DNA from 4 places in the Oerskovia sp. USHLN155 genome. Region 2 is predicted to be linked to each of the others. Evidence: riboswitches for the same ligand, from Rfam matches in the RefSeq annotation. Region 2 holds a riboswitch; each other region holds the start of a gene.

Region 1 (3,199 bases), on a different contig from region 2:
GCAGCGCGAGTGGATGCCCTCCATGATGTGCGCGAGGCGCTCCTCGGTGTACTCGAACGTCCATGCGTCCCGTGAGGCGTTCTGCTGCATCTCGAGGGCCGAGGTCGCGACGCCGCCCGCGTTCGCCGCCTTGCCGGGGGCGAAGAGCACGCCGGCGTCCTGCAGGAGCGAGACCGCGCCCGGGGTCGTGGGCATGTTGGCGCCCTCCGCGACCGCGACGACGCCGTTCGCGACGAGCTGCTTCGCGTCCTGCTCGCTCAGCTCGTTCTGGGTGGCGCACGGCAGCGCGACCGTCGCGGGGACGTCCCAGATGCTGCCGCCCGTCACGAGGCGTGCCCCGGGGCGACGCTCGACGTAGTCGGCCACGCGCCCGCGCTCGACCTCCTTGATCTGGCGGAGCAGGTCGACGTCCACGCCGGCCTCGTCGACCACGTAGCCCGACGAGTCGGAGAAGGACACGACGTTCGCGCCGAGCTGCTGAGCCTTCTGGATCGCGTAGGTCGCGACGTTCCCCGAGCCGGAGACGACGACGCGCTGGCCGTCGAAGGTCTGGCCCTTGGTGCGCAGCATGTGGTCGGCGAAGAACACCGTGCCGAAGCCCGTGGCCTCGGTACGCACGAGGGATCCGCCCCAGCTGATGCCCTTGCCCGTGAGGACGCCGGACTCGTAGCGGTTCGTGATGCGCTTGTACTGACCGAACAGGTAGCCGATCTCGCGGCCGCCCACGCCGATGTCGCCCGCGGGGACGTCCGTGTACTCGCCGATGTGGCGGTAGAGCTCGGTCATGAACGACTGGCAGAAGCGCATGACCTCGCCGTCGGACTTGCCGCGCGGGTCGAAGTCCGAGCCGCCCTTGCCGCCGCCGATGGGCATGCCGGTGAGCGAGTTCTTGAAGATCTGCTCGAACCCGAGGAACTTGACGATCCCGAGGTACACCGAGGGGTGGAAGCGGAGGCCGCCCTTGAACGGGCCGAGGGCCGAGTTGAACTCGACGCGGAAGCCGCGGTTGATCTGGACGTGGTTCTGGTCGTCGACCCACGGCACGCGGAAGATGATCTGGCGCTCGGGCTCGCAGATGCGCTCGAGCACGGCGGCGTCGACGTACTGGGGGTTCTTCTGGAGCACCGGCCCGAGCGAGTCGAAGACCTCGCGAACCGCCTGGTGGAACTCGACCTCACCAGGGTTGCGGGCGAGGACCTCGTCGAAGACGGACTGCAGACGACTATCCATGGAGTGCTCCTCGGCAGGGCGGGCTTTGAACCGCACCAGGTTACGTACTCGTAAACATCGCCGTACTCCCGTCCCACTCTGGGAGACGCCAGGCTCATGACCTGGGACGCCGCCCTTGCTCGGGGCAACAGTTCGAGGTCCCACCTCCGGAAACCTCCGTCCACCCTCTGAGAATTCTCGACCTGATCGGTGCAGATTCGCCCCTCCAGGTCTATACCCCTACCCAGAGGTCACGAGCACCAGCGCGAAGCCCCGGCTCGCTGGTCAGCAACCCCTTCACGACGGGGTGCTCCGGGAGATGACCTGGCCGCGCCGGCACGACGCGGCAAGCGTGCAGCACGACGACAGTGAGGAAGCGATGACCCAGCACCCCGCAGCACCCCGCCCGACGCAGACCGACGACCCACGACCGGCCGTGGTAACCCTGGTCGGCAACCCGCGGCCCGGTTCACGGACCTTGACCGCCGCCCGGACGGTCGCGGCCCGCGTCGCCGACCACCTGGGCCTCGCCCCGGCCGACCCGACCCCGGCCACGATCGACCTCGCCGAGATCGCCACCGAGATCCTCGCCCCCGAGCACCCGCGCGCCGACACCGCGCGGGACATCGCCGCGAGCGCCGCGGTCCTGGTCGTCGCGACGCCCGTCTACAAGGGCTCGTACACCGGGCTGCTCAAGGCGTTCCTCGACCTCTACGGCCCCGACGGCCTGGCCGGGGTCGTGGCCGTCCCGGTCGTGGTGTCGGGCAACCCCGCGCACGCTCTCGCGGGCGAGGTGCACCTGCGCCCGCTCCTCGTCGAGCTCGGCGCGACGGTCCCCGCGCGCACGCTCACCCTCCTGGACTCCCGGCTGGGCGAGGCCGATCTCACGAGCACCGTCGACGCCTGGCTCGACCACGCGGGAGGGCCCTTGCTGCGGGCGGCGAGCGCCGCCGTCGGGCAGGAGACCACCCACCGGACCGCCCCCGAGCTCGCCGAGGTGACCCGATGACCGCCGAACCCACGACCCGCTCCGACGTCGCCGGACTCGCCGGGCTCGAGGCCCTGCTCCACGAGCAGGACGAGCCGCAGCTCAGCGCCGACGCCTACAAGGCCGTGTTCCGGCAGCACCCCGCGGGTGTCGCGGTCGTCGCGCTCGAGCACGAGGGCCGCCCCGTGGGCTTCACGGCGACGTCGGTCATCTCGGTCTCGGCCGCGCCGCCACTGCTCGCGTTCTCGCTCGCGTCGACGTCGTCGTCGTGGCCCGCGATCTCGGCGGCCCGCACGGTCACGGTCAACTTCCTCAGCGCCGACCAGGACGACGTGTCGGCGCGCTTCGCGACGAGCGGGATCGACCGCTTCGCGGCTGGCGGCTGGTCTCCCCTCGAGTCCGGGGAACCCGTGATCGACGGCGCGCTGTCGTGGGTGCGCGGCCGCATCATCCAGCGCACGCCGGTGGGCGACAGCTACCTGGTCTCGCTGCGCGCGCTCGCGTCGGGGACCCGGGCGGACGCGACACCGCTGGTCTACCACGACCGGTCGTACCACCGGATCGGGGACCACTCGGCTCTCTGAGCCGCACGGACCGGGGCCCGACGGCGGAGCGCGCCGCCGTCGGGCCCCTCACCCGTGCTGCCGGGTCACCAGCTCCACCCGCGCGCGCTGAGCTCGAGCTCCTCGCGCAGCCGCTCGTCCTCGTCGCTGCGCAGGCCCGCACGCAGCGGGGCGGCCTCGACGTCGAGCCCGCTGAGCCGGCACGCCTCGCGCAGCAGCGCGTCGTACGCACCCTGCGCCGCGAGGTAGTGGTGGGCGCGGGCGTAGACGTCCGGGTCGGCCTCGACCGCGCGCAGCTCGTCGGCGAGCCGCCCGAGGCGGATCTGGAGCGCGAGCGCCACGAGAGGATCGGGTGCCCGACGGCGCCGCTCCCGCAGGGTGGTCCGGTGCGGTCCGAGCGGTGGCAGGGCATCCGCGGAGGGCCGGTCGACGCGCACCA
Region 2 (3,199 bases):
CTTGTCCGCCAGGCCCGGGACGGGGACCGCGGGGACAACGCCCTTGACGAGGTCGAGCGAGATCGCCTCGACGTCGGTCGCGGCCAGGAGCGCGAGGCCGTCGTGCTCACCCTGGAGCCCGCCGAACGGCGCGCCCACGAGGATCGCGGGGCGCTCGGAGCCCACCGCGAGCTCGGTCGCGAGCACGCGGTACGCCTCGGTGACCGCGGCGTGGACCTCGGCGGCCGGGACGTCGATCGAGTCGGACACGAGCGCGGGCTCGTCGAGCTGCACCCACGGTGCACCCGCCGCGGCCAGGGCGCGCAGCAGCTCGACGTACACGGGCAGGACGTCCGCGAGACGCGAGAGCGGGCTGAAGCCGGGCGCGCTGTCGTCGGCGGCCTTGGACAGCGCGAGGAAAGTCACGGGCCCGACGACGACGGGCCGGGTCACGACGCCCGCGTCCTTGGCCTCGACGAACTGGCGCACGACGCGGTCGTCCGCGAAGCGGAACGGCGTGGACTCGCTGATCTCGGGGACCAGGTAGTGGTAGTTCGTGTCGAACCACTTGGTCATCTCGAGCGGGGCGTCCTCACCGGCGCCGCGCGCGACGGTGAAGTAGCCCGCGAGGTCCAGCGCACCCTTCGCGTCGGTGAGCGACGCGAAGCGGGACGGGACCGCCCCGAGGAGAGCGACGACGTCGAGCACCTGGTCGTAGTAGGAGAACGAGCCGGGCACGGCGCCCGACGAGGCGTCGAGGCCCAGGTCGACGAGGCGCTTCGCTACGGCGACGCGCAGCGCCGAGGCCGTGGCCTCGAGCTCGTCGGCGGTGGTCCTGCCGGCCCAGAAGGACTCGACGGCCTTCTTGAGCTCGCGGCGCGGGCCGATGCGGGGGTAGCCGAGGACGGAACCGGAGGGGAACGTGGGTGCACTCATGATGATTACCTCTGAACTGGTCAGACCGATGCGCTGCCCAGGGCAGGCTCGGAGGAGGGAAGGGGAGTGCCGGAGACCCACGGCCCGCTGGCCAGGTCGGGGGTGCGGGACGAGACGCCGCTGGCGTCCCCCGCTGCCCCACCGCCGAGGTCGACTCCCTCGAGCAGGTCTAGAGCGGCTTGGTGCTTGTTGAAGGTGTAGATGTGGAGGCCGGGCGCGCCGGCCGCGAGGACCTGGCGGGCGAGCTCGACCGAGTGCCGGATGCCCAGCGCGTGGCGCGCGGCCGGGTCCGGTTCCGCCTCGAGGTCCTCGACGACGCCGCGCGGCGCGGGGACCCCCGTGAGCTCCTCGACGCGCGCGAGGCGGGCCGGGTCCGTCATGGGCAGGAGGCCCGCGAGGATCGGGATGGTCACCCCGGCGGCACGCGCCTCGGCGACGAAGTCGATGTAGGACGACGCCTCGTAGAAGAGCTGCGTGATCGCGAAGTCCGCACCGGCCTGCTGCTTCTGCCACAGGCGGCGCACCTCCTGGGTGCGGCTCGTCCCGGCGGCGAGGTTCCCGTCGGGGAACGTCGCGACCGCGATGGTCAGCGGGCGGGCCGCGCCGCGCAGCGCGACGCTCGGGCTCGCGGCGCAGCGCGCGGCCTCGACCTCACGCAGCAGCGCCACGAGCTCGGTGCTCGACCGCACGCCGTCCTCGGCGGGGCGCCAGTCCGGCTGGTCGCGCGGCGGGTCGCCCCGCAGGGCGAGGAAGCTGCGCACACCCGCGTCGAGGAAGTCCGTGATGACGTCCTCGACGTCCTCGCGCGAGGCACCCACGCAGGTCAGGTGCGCGATGGGCAGCACAGGCGTGCCGTGCAGCAGCTGGCTGATGACGCGGCGCGAGGTCTCGCGGTCCGTACCGGCCGCGCCGTAGGTGACCGACACGAAGTCGGGCGAGGTCGCGACGAGCCGGCGCGCGGTCTCCCAGAACTTGGGCGCGGCGTCGGGGCGGCGCGGGGGCATGAGCTCGAACGACACCGTGGGTCGCGGTGCCTCGTGCCCGAAGTGCCCCAGGTCGACGATGCTCATCGCGCGACCGCCACGAGAGGCGTGCTGGTGATGGCCACGGGGGCCGTGCGGGCGGCGCGTGGGACCCCGGTGCGGTGCGGGGTTGCGCAGGAAGATGCCTCGGTCATGAATCGCTCCATCGAACCTGGCTGTAGCACCCGTACCCGCGGGAGGCTTCCGTTGGGGGGTTGCTGCGGTGTCAACGAGCCAGGACTCTCGACCGCTCTGGATGGTGTTGCCGATCGTAGGGGGAATCCATGATCTGAGCCAATATCTGCTCGAAGCGTGAGACGCAGGGGTCCGGGGTGGTCGTTCAGGTCGGTCCGCGTTCCGTCCACGCTGTCGCAGGGTCGCTCCGTCGGTCCCCGCGTTCGCCCTTCCAACGTACGCCTGTTCACGCGTGGGCGGACTGGCGGTCGACCTCGTTCGATCTCCGCGCAGGTTTGCCGGCGCCGGGTGACTCACGCTGTCGAGTGCGGCTCAATGAATGATCGGCGACACAGGCTCAGACATCGTTGGCGCGTACGCGGATGAGTCAGCCATGAGCTGTACCGCGAAACTGGTCATGGCGTCAGTCTCCTCGATGATCTTCGTAAAGCACGCCTCGGTCACCGAGTTCAGCAGGTCGAGAGGTGACCGATAGGAGCCATCTGTGTGCCTAGGCAAACATGGGTGTGGTGTCTGCCACCAGTCGAGCAGGGCTGCCGTGACGTGCACGGATTGGGCGCCGACGCACTTGTCGCTAAGGAACTTGTTCACCTCTGCGAGCGCGTCAATGATCTTCCCGTCACGGAACTGGAATGCGGGATAGTACTTCGCCCCGCCGATCTCGACCTCGAGCACCACCCCAAAATGGCGATAGGTCTTCAGCAGCTGTCGCTGGGCCTTCTTCCTCGCGCGTCCCTCCTGCTCCGATGTCGGTGGCGTCCCGGTCGCCTCGAGTTCAGCGCCAACGAGCGCTGCGCGTGTGTTGGCGGCGGTGAGGCTCTCGGTCTGATCGAGCAAGTTCGCCGCCAGCATGGGCGCAGAGTCGATCCTGAAGCCGCGGTCCCAGACCGGATTTGATCTCCAATCGGTGGGGAAGCCCAGTTGACCCATCGAGAACCGAAGTCTTAGCGACCGAGACTCGATGAAGTCGACGAGATCGACTACATCGGTCCGACCTGGCGCGATGCTCAAGAGCAGATGGCGCATGATCAGGACCACGCCGTAGAGCTTGTTGTTGACTCCTGTGT
Region 3 (3,199 bases), on a different contig from region 2:
CGAGGACCCACGCGTTGAACGCACTGAGCGAGGGGCCGGTGTTGCGGATGAAGGTCTGGACGGGGCCCTTGACGTACTCCTCGGAGCCCAGGATCGCGCCGCCCAGCACGCGGCCCTGCCCGTCGATGTGCTTGGTCGCCGAGTACACGACGACGTCGGCGCCGAGCTCGAGCGGCTTCTGCAGCACGGGGGTCGCGAACACGTTGTCGAGCACGACGACGGCACCCGCGGCGTGCGCGAGGTCGCTCACGCGGCGCACGTCGATCACGTCCTGCATGGGGTTGGACGGGGTCTCGAAGAAGACGACGTCCGCGGGGGTCGACAGCGCCTCCTCCCACTGGGAGAGGACGTGTCCGTCGACGTAGTCGGTGCGCACGCCCCACTTGGCGAAGATCTCGTCGAAGATCACGAGCGACGAGCCGAACAGCGCGCGGGCCGCGACGATGCGCGACCCGGCCCCGACCAGCGCCGCGAGGGACGTGAAGACCGCGGACATGCCCGACGCCGTGGCGTAGCAGGCCTCGGCCCCCTCGATGAGGCGCAGCCGCTCCTCGAACGTGTGCACGGTCGGGTTGCCGTAGCGCGAGTAGATGAAGCGGTCGACCTCGCCCGTGAACGCGGCCTCGGCCTCGGCGGCGCTCCCGTACACGTAGCCCTGCGTGAGGAAGAGCGCTTCGCTCGTCTCCTCGAAGTTCGTGCGGGCGTGGCCGCCGCGCACGGCGAGCGTGTCGGGGCGGACCGAGCGGGGGAGCGGGCCTCGCCCCGAGCCGCCCGGGATGCCGGCGGGGATGCGGAGCACGCCGTCCCCGGTCGCGGCGCTCACGACTGCGTCCAGGGCAGGCCCGCGGCGCGCCAGCCGTCGGAGCCACGGTGACCGGCGTCGTCGAGCCCTCCCTCGAAGCCCTCGAGGACGTTGTACGCGGGACCCAGCCCCGCGGCGGTCGCGGCCTTGGCCGCGCCGATCGAGCGGGCTCCCGAGCGGCACAGGAAGACGACCGGACGCTCAGGGCTCAACCCGGCCGCGGTGAGCTCCGCGACGAACGCCGCGTTGGGGCGGCCCGTGACGTCGACCCACTGGGTCAGGACGGGCTCACGGCCCGTCGAGGCAAGATCGGGGATCCCGACGAAGCGCCACTCGGCGTCGGTGCGGACGTCCACGAGGACGGCGCTCGGGTCGCTCTGGAGAAGGGCCCACGCCTGCTGGGGCGTGATGTCGCCGGCGTAGCCGTCGGCGGGCCGGGCGTCGGGGACCGGGGCAGCGGTCGCGCGGTCGGGGGCACTCATGGTGATCCTCCATCGGTCGTGGCGGTAGCACCCTCGCCCGTCACCGGGGGGTTGCTGCGGCGTCATCGTGCCAAGTCACTCAGCCGCTCTGGATGGTTGCGTCGGATCGTACGCCACCGTGACCACGGAAAAGAACAGGTGTCTCGCAGGGTGGTCGGGCTAGGTTCCTGCCCATGAGCCACCTCCCCGAACCGGACCGCGCGCCCGACCAGGCCGAGGAGCTCCTGGCCGGAGGGAACTCGACGACCGTGGTGCGGCGCGGTGAAACCGTCCGGCGGACCGCAGGGCCCTGGACGCCCACGGTCCAGGCGCTCCTGCGGCACCTGCGAGCACAGGGCGTCACCGAGGTGCCCGAGCCGCTGGGGACCGACGACCAGGGCCGCGAGGTGCTGTCCTTCCTCACCGGTGACGTCGCGCACTACCCGCTGCCCGAGTGGGTCTGGGACGAGTCGGTGCTCCGTGACGCGGGCGCGCTGCTGCGGCGCGTGCACGACGCGAGCGTCGGGTTCCTCGCCGCGGGCGGTGCGCCCGCGCCACCCGTCTGGCAGACCGCACCGCACGAGCCCGCCGAGGTCGTGTGCCACAACGACGTCGCCCCGTACAACCTGGTCTTCCGCGACGGGGTCGTGGTCGGGCTCATCGACTTCGACACCGCGAGCCCCGGCCCCCGGATCTGGGACCTGGCCTACCTGGGCTACCGGCTCGCGCCCCTCGTGGCGGATGCCGCGGAGGGGGAGGGGGGCGACGCCGTCGGGCGCTTGGACCCGTTGGCGCGGCTCGACACCCTGGTCTGCGCGTACGGGATGCCGTACTCGCGTCGCGAGGTCCTGACCGTCGTGGTCGCTCGCCTCGACGAGCTCGCGGCGTTCACGGACGAGCGTGCGGCCGCGACCGGACGCGACGACTTCCGGGCGCACGCGACCATGTACCGGGCCGACGCGCGACGTGTCCAGGCACTCGCGGACGCGTCGCCCCGCTGAGCCGGCCCGCCCGCCTGACAGACCGCACTGACCACCATCCGAGACGCGGTGCCCACCGGTTGACACGCTCTGCGGGCCTCGACCATCCTGGACACCAGGTCATGAGTGCCAGCGCAAAACCCCGGTTTGCTGGCCGGCAACCCTCCTCCGCGGTGGGGTGCCCCGGGTGACGACCAGGTCCCTCTCTATCTGGAGGGGGGCAAGCGCGGAGGGGCCGGCACGGCGAACTCCGACGACCACCGGAGGACGTGCCATGAGCGCACACGCAGTCATCGAAGCACCCACCTCGTGTGCCGTGCTGCCCGTCGTGGGCAGCGACACCCTGGTCCCCCTCGTCGACGGGCGCAGCGTCCCGTACGCGAACCTCGACGTCGCGGCCTCGGCCCCGGCGCTCCAGGTCGTGGCCGACCGGGTCAACGAGGTCCTGCCGCTGTATGCGAGCGTGCACCGCGGCGCGGGCTACCTCTCCCAGGTGTCGACGGCCCTCTACGAGGCCGCCCGCCAGACCATCGGCGCGTTCGTCGGCGCGCGCGAGGACGACGTCACGATCGTCACGCGCAACACCACGGACTCCCTCAACCTCCTCGCGGGCTGCGTCCCGGTCCAGGCGGACGGCTCGCCGGGGCGCGTGCTCGTCCTCGACGTCGAGCACCACGCGAACCTCCTGCCCTGGCAGCGCACGGGCGGGGCCACGGTCCTCGTCGGTGGAGCGACGGTCGCCGAGACCCTGTCGGGCCTGCGCGCCGAGCTCGCCCGCTTCCCGTACGCGCTCGTCGCGGTCACGGGGGCGTCGAACGTCACGGGCGAGTCGCTGCCGCTCGCCGCGGTCGTGGCCGCGGCGCACGACGCCGGCGCGCGCGTCCTGCTCGACGGCGCCCAGCTCGTCCCGCACCGGGGCGTCTCGCTCGCCGCGAGCGACGTGGACTACGTCGCGT
Region 4 (3,199 bases), on a different contig from region 2:
GGGGCTCTCGGCGACGAGTGCTCCGCACTCAGGCGTTGGACTCAGAAGTCGCCGAAGCCGCCGAAGTCGCCGCCACCGAAGTCCCCGAAGCCGCCGAAGTCGCCGCCCGCCTCGGTGACGTCCCCGCCACCAGTGTCTCCGGCCCCCGTGTCGCCGGCTCCCGGGTCCGTCTCGCCGCCCGTCTCGGTCGCGCCGGGGTCGCCCTCGCCCGAGGTCCCGCCGTCGCCGGCGAAGTCCGCGGTCGGGTCACCGAACATCGGGCCGAACAACATGTTGGCGACCGCGGAGCCGATCACGACGCCCGCGATGGTGCCGAGCATGCTCGAGCCGATCATCGAGCCCATGCCCGGACCGCCCGGACCGCCCTGCCGGCCGCCGAACGACCGTTCGAGCGTGCCGGGGTTGCGCATCTCGGCGCGGGTCGCCATGCGGGCGAGCGACTGCGGGTCGTCGGAGGTCGCGCGCTCGGCGGGCGGCAGGTTCTCACCGAGCTCGGCCAGCACGCGGCGCCGCTGCTCCGGCGTCAGCCGCTCGAACGCCTCGGCGTGCGCCTGCTCGACGGCCTCGGGGGGAGCCGTGCGCAGCAGGTAGCGGTAGCGGTCGATCGCGACGTCGTCCTCGCTGCGTGCGGGGCCCGTCGGGGCCGGGGGCGGGGTGCCGTAGGCAGGGGCGCCGGGGCGGTCTGCCGAGCCGTAGGGTGAGCGCTCGTCCTGCGGGGTGCGGCCGAGGAGGCGGTCGAGGAATCCCATGAGCGTGTCCTTTGGTCGAACCGTCGAGGGCGGACGCCCTCACTGGTCCAACGCGGCGCCCGGCTCACCCGTTCCGCCGAGTGCATGATGCGGCCGAGAGACGCCCGGCGGGTCGCGGCCGGAACGCACTCAGCGGGGAGAGCGCACCGGTTCCGGCGTCGGGCCCACCCCGCCGAGCAGCCGCACGTTGAGGCCCTGGCCCTCGACCTCGAGCGCGTGGTACTGCTCGTGCACCCGCACGGTGGCACCGGGGCCGACGTCGAGCAGCGTGTGATGCCACACCCGGCACGCCCCCTCGCCCGACGCGTACTCGACGACGACCTCGGCTCCGCCGTCGTGCGCCCGCACCGCGAGCACGACGCCCTCGCGCCAACCCCAGGGCCGGTTGCGGAGCATGCGCTCGTGGACGGGGTGCAGGAGGTGCCCGGTGTCGAACCGTTCGCACACAGCGGGCGGGGGACAGGCGACGACCGTCGCCCGGCGTTCCATGACGCGCTCGGCCATGGTGCTCCTTCTCTCCGTGCCCGACGGCGGAGCTCGCCCCCGTGCGCACAACCACCCGGGACCGTCCCCGGGTGAGGGGCACGAGGAGGCGCCCTACGACGTCGGGCCTCGCTCTTCCCCCACGGTCGTGGGGGCGGGTCTTCCTCCGGGAGCACCGTGCGCGTCGCGCGGTTGCCGGACCAGCACGCCGGAGGGCGGTTCGCTGGTCCTCTGGACCGTTCTCAGTTCTACCACGGCGTCACCGCCCGAGCACCAGGGTGCCTGGTCCTGGACGCACGAGTGCCCCCGACCGAGACGGTCGGGGGCACTCGTTCAATGATCAGCTACGCCCGGAGGCGAGTGAGATCAGAGCGGGCGGATGTTCTCCGCCTGCGGGCCCTTGGGGCCCTGCGTCACGTCGAACTCGACGCGCTGGTTCTCCTCGAGCGAGCGGAAGCCCTGCGTCTGGATGGCGGAGTAGTGCGCGAACACGTCGGCGCTGCCGTCCTCAGGTGCGATGAAGCCGTAGCCCTTTTCGCCGTTGAACCACTTCACGGTTCCCAATGCCATGGGGATCTCCTTCTAGAGTTTCAAACAGCTCCATGATCTGGAGCCGAACATCACGGTGTTCGTCGTCAACTCTTGGGTAACAAGGTTCGCGGTGGCATGGGGCCGTTGCGCAAGGACAAGCGAGGCACTGCAATCTCACCGGCTACGGTACAGGGGTTACTCCGACTGTGCTAGCCCTGATGCTAACGATTGAAGTACGCGTGTCCGCCAACCAGGCCAGGGCCGAGCAAATCGGGCACCGTCACGAGCGTGTAGCCCGCGGCCCGCAGGCCGTCCACGATGCCCGGGACGGCGTCCACGGTGGAGCCGTGGATGTCGTGCATCAGGAGGATCGCCCCAGGTCGGACGCCTGCGAGAGCCCGCTCGGTCGTCATGGCGGTGTCCTTGTTCTTCCAGTCCTCGGTGTCGACGTCCCACAGGATCGCCGGCTCGTTCCGCTGGGAGAGGACACTCGTCACAGTGTCGCTCGTCGCGCCGTACGGAGGGCGAACGAGCGTCGGTCGGACGCCCGACGCGGCCTCGACCGCGTCCGCCGTCGAGGTCAGCTCGTCCGTGATCTGGTCGGTGCCGAGCTTCGAGAGGTCGGGGTGGGACCAGGTGTGGTTGCCCACCGCGTGCCCCTCGGCGACCTCGCGACGGACCAGGTCGGGATGCGACTTCACGGAACGGCCGACGAGGAAGAACGTCGCCCTCACCTGCTTCTCGGCGAGCGTGTCGAGCAGTCGGGACGTGTGCTTGCCCGGGCCGTCGTCGAAGGTCAGGGCCACGCACCGCAGCACCGAGCAGTCGGGGGCGCCGGACGGGTCGGGCGCGACGGGCGGGGTCACGGGCGGCGGCTCGACGGGGGGCGGTGCGATGCCCATGAACGGGGCGCCGCTCGCCGCGACGTCCGCGATCTGCTTCCCGACGGCGGACAGGGCCGTCCGGGTCGCGTCGGGCTCGATGCGCACGGCCAGCTCTCCGTCGGAGCGGGCAGAGACCAGGCCGGGCGCGAAGACCAGGGTCGCGGCGCCGTCGGGCCCGAGACGCACGTCCCGGAACGTGTCCTCCGACGAGGGCACCGGCTCGTCGAACCCCAGACCGGCCGAGGCGAGCGCCGCGTCGACCCACTGCGCGGCCTGCGTGCGTCCGTCGGCCGTGAAGAGGTCCGACGACCACGTCGTGGTCGCGCGAGGGAGGTCGGTGTAGAACGTCTGGGAGCCGACCTCGCCGTTCGCCCCGCCCGTGAAGGCGTACGTCGTGGCACGCACCCCCAGCACGTCGCCCTGCGCGAGCACCAGGTCCCACCCGACGTTGAGCTCGTTGCCCACCCCGTCCGGGTCGATCGCGGCGTCGTACGCCTTCTCGGTCGCGTCGACGAACCGGCCGAAGGCGTGCGAGAGGGAGCGCTCCCCAGG

Evidence for each region. Region 2 has a riboswitch for S-adenosylmethionine ahead of WFH32_RS18745 (methylenetetrahydrofolate reductase). Riboswitches for the same ligand answer to the same signal wherever they lie in the genome.
Region 1: linked by a shared signal. The riboswitch ahead of WFH32_RS07055 (NADPH-dependent FMN reductase) and the one ahead of WFH32_RS18745 (methylenetetrahydrofolate reductase) in region 2 are both predicted to bind S-adenosylmethionine.
Region 3: linked by a shared signal. The riboswitch ahead of WFH32_RS07280 (rhodanese-like domain-containing protein) and the one ahead of WFH32_RS18745 (methylenetetrahydrofolate reductase) in region 2 are both predicted to bind S-adenosylmethionine.
Region 4: linked by a shared signal. The riboswitch ahead of WFH32_RS14510 (hypothetical protein) and the one ahead of WFH32_RS18745 (methylenetetrahydrofolate reductase) in region 2 are both predicted to bind S-adenosylmethionine.

What each region holds. Positions count from the first base shown of each region.
Region 1 is NZ_JBBCXG010000004.1:158,772-161,970, forward strand. It holds gene gdhA (NADP-specific glutamate dehydrogenase) at 1-1,230, opposite strand, end outside; SAM riboswitch class IV at 1,459-1,568, shown strand; gene WFH32_RS07055 (NADPH-dependent FMN reductase) at 1,589-2,218, shown strand; gene WFH32_RS07060 (flavin reductase family protein) at 2,215-2,781, shown strand; gene WFH32_RS07065 (hypothetical protein) at 2,847-3,199, opposite strand, start outside.
Region 2 is NZ_JBBCXG010000016.1:29,590-32,788, forward strand. It holds gene metE (5-methyltetrahydropteroyltriglutamate--homocysteine S-methyltransferase) at 1-915, opposite strand, end outside; gene WFH32_RS18745 (methylenetetrahydrofolate reductase) at 936-1,985, opposite strand; SAM riboswitch class I at 2,098-2,200, opposite strand; gene WFH32_RS18750 (Abi family protein) at 2,445-3,199, opposite strand, start outside.
Region 3 is NZ_JBBCXG010000004.1:209,001-212,199, reverse strand. It holds gene WFH32_RS07285 (O-succinylhomoserine sulfhydrylase) at 1-799, opposite strand, end outside; gene WFH32_RS07280 (rhodanese-like domain-containing protein) at 820-1,284, opposite strand; SAM riboswitch class I at 1,291-1,383, opposite strand; gene WFH32_RS07275 (phosphotransferase enzyme family protein) at 1,458-2,264, shown strand; SAM riboswitch class IV at 2,362-2,476, shown strand; gene WFH32_RS07270 (aminotransferase class V-fold PLP-dependent enzyme) at 2,518-3,199, shown strand, end outside.
Region 4 is NZ_JBBCXG010000009.1:159,880-163,078, reverse strand. It holds gene WFH32_RS14515 (hypothetical protein) at 42-749, opposite strand; gene WFH32_RS14510 (hypothetical protein) at 879-1,253, opposite strand; SAM riboswitch class IV at 1,359-1,470, opposite strand; gene WFH32_RS14505 (cold-shock protein) at 1,599-1,802, opposite strand; gene WFH32_RS14500 (polysaccharide deacetylase family protein) at 1,985-3,199, opposite strand, start outside.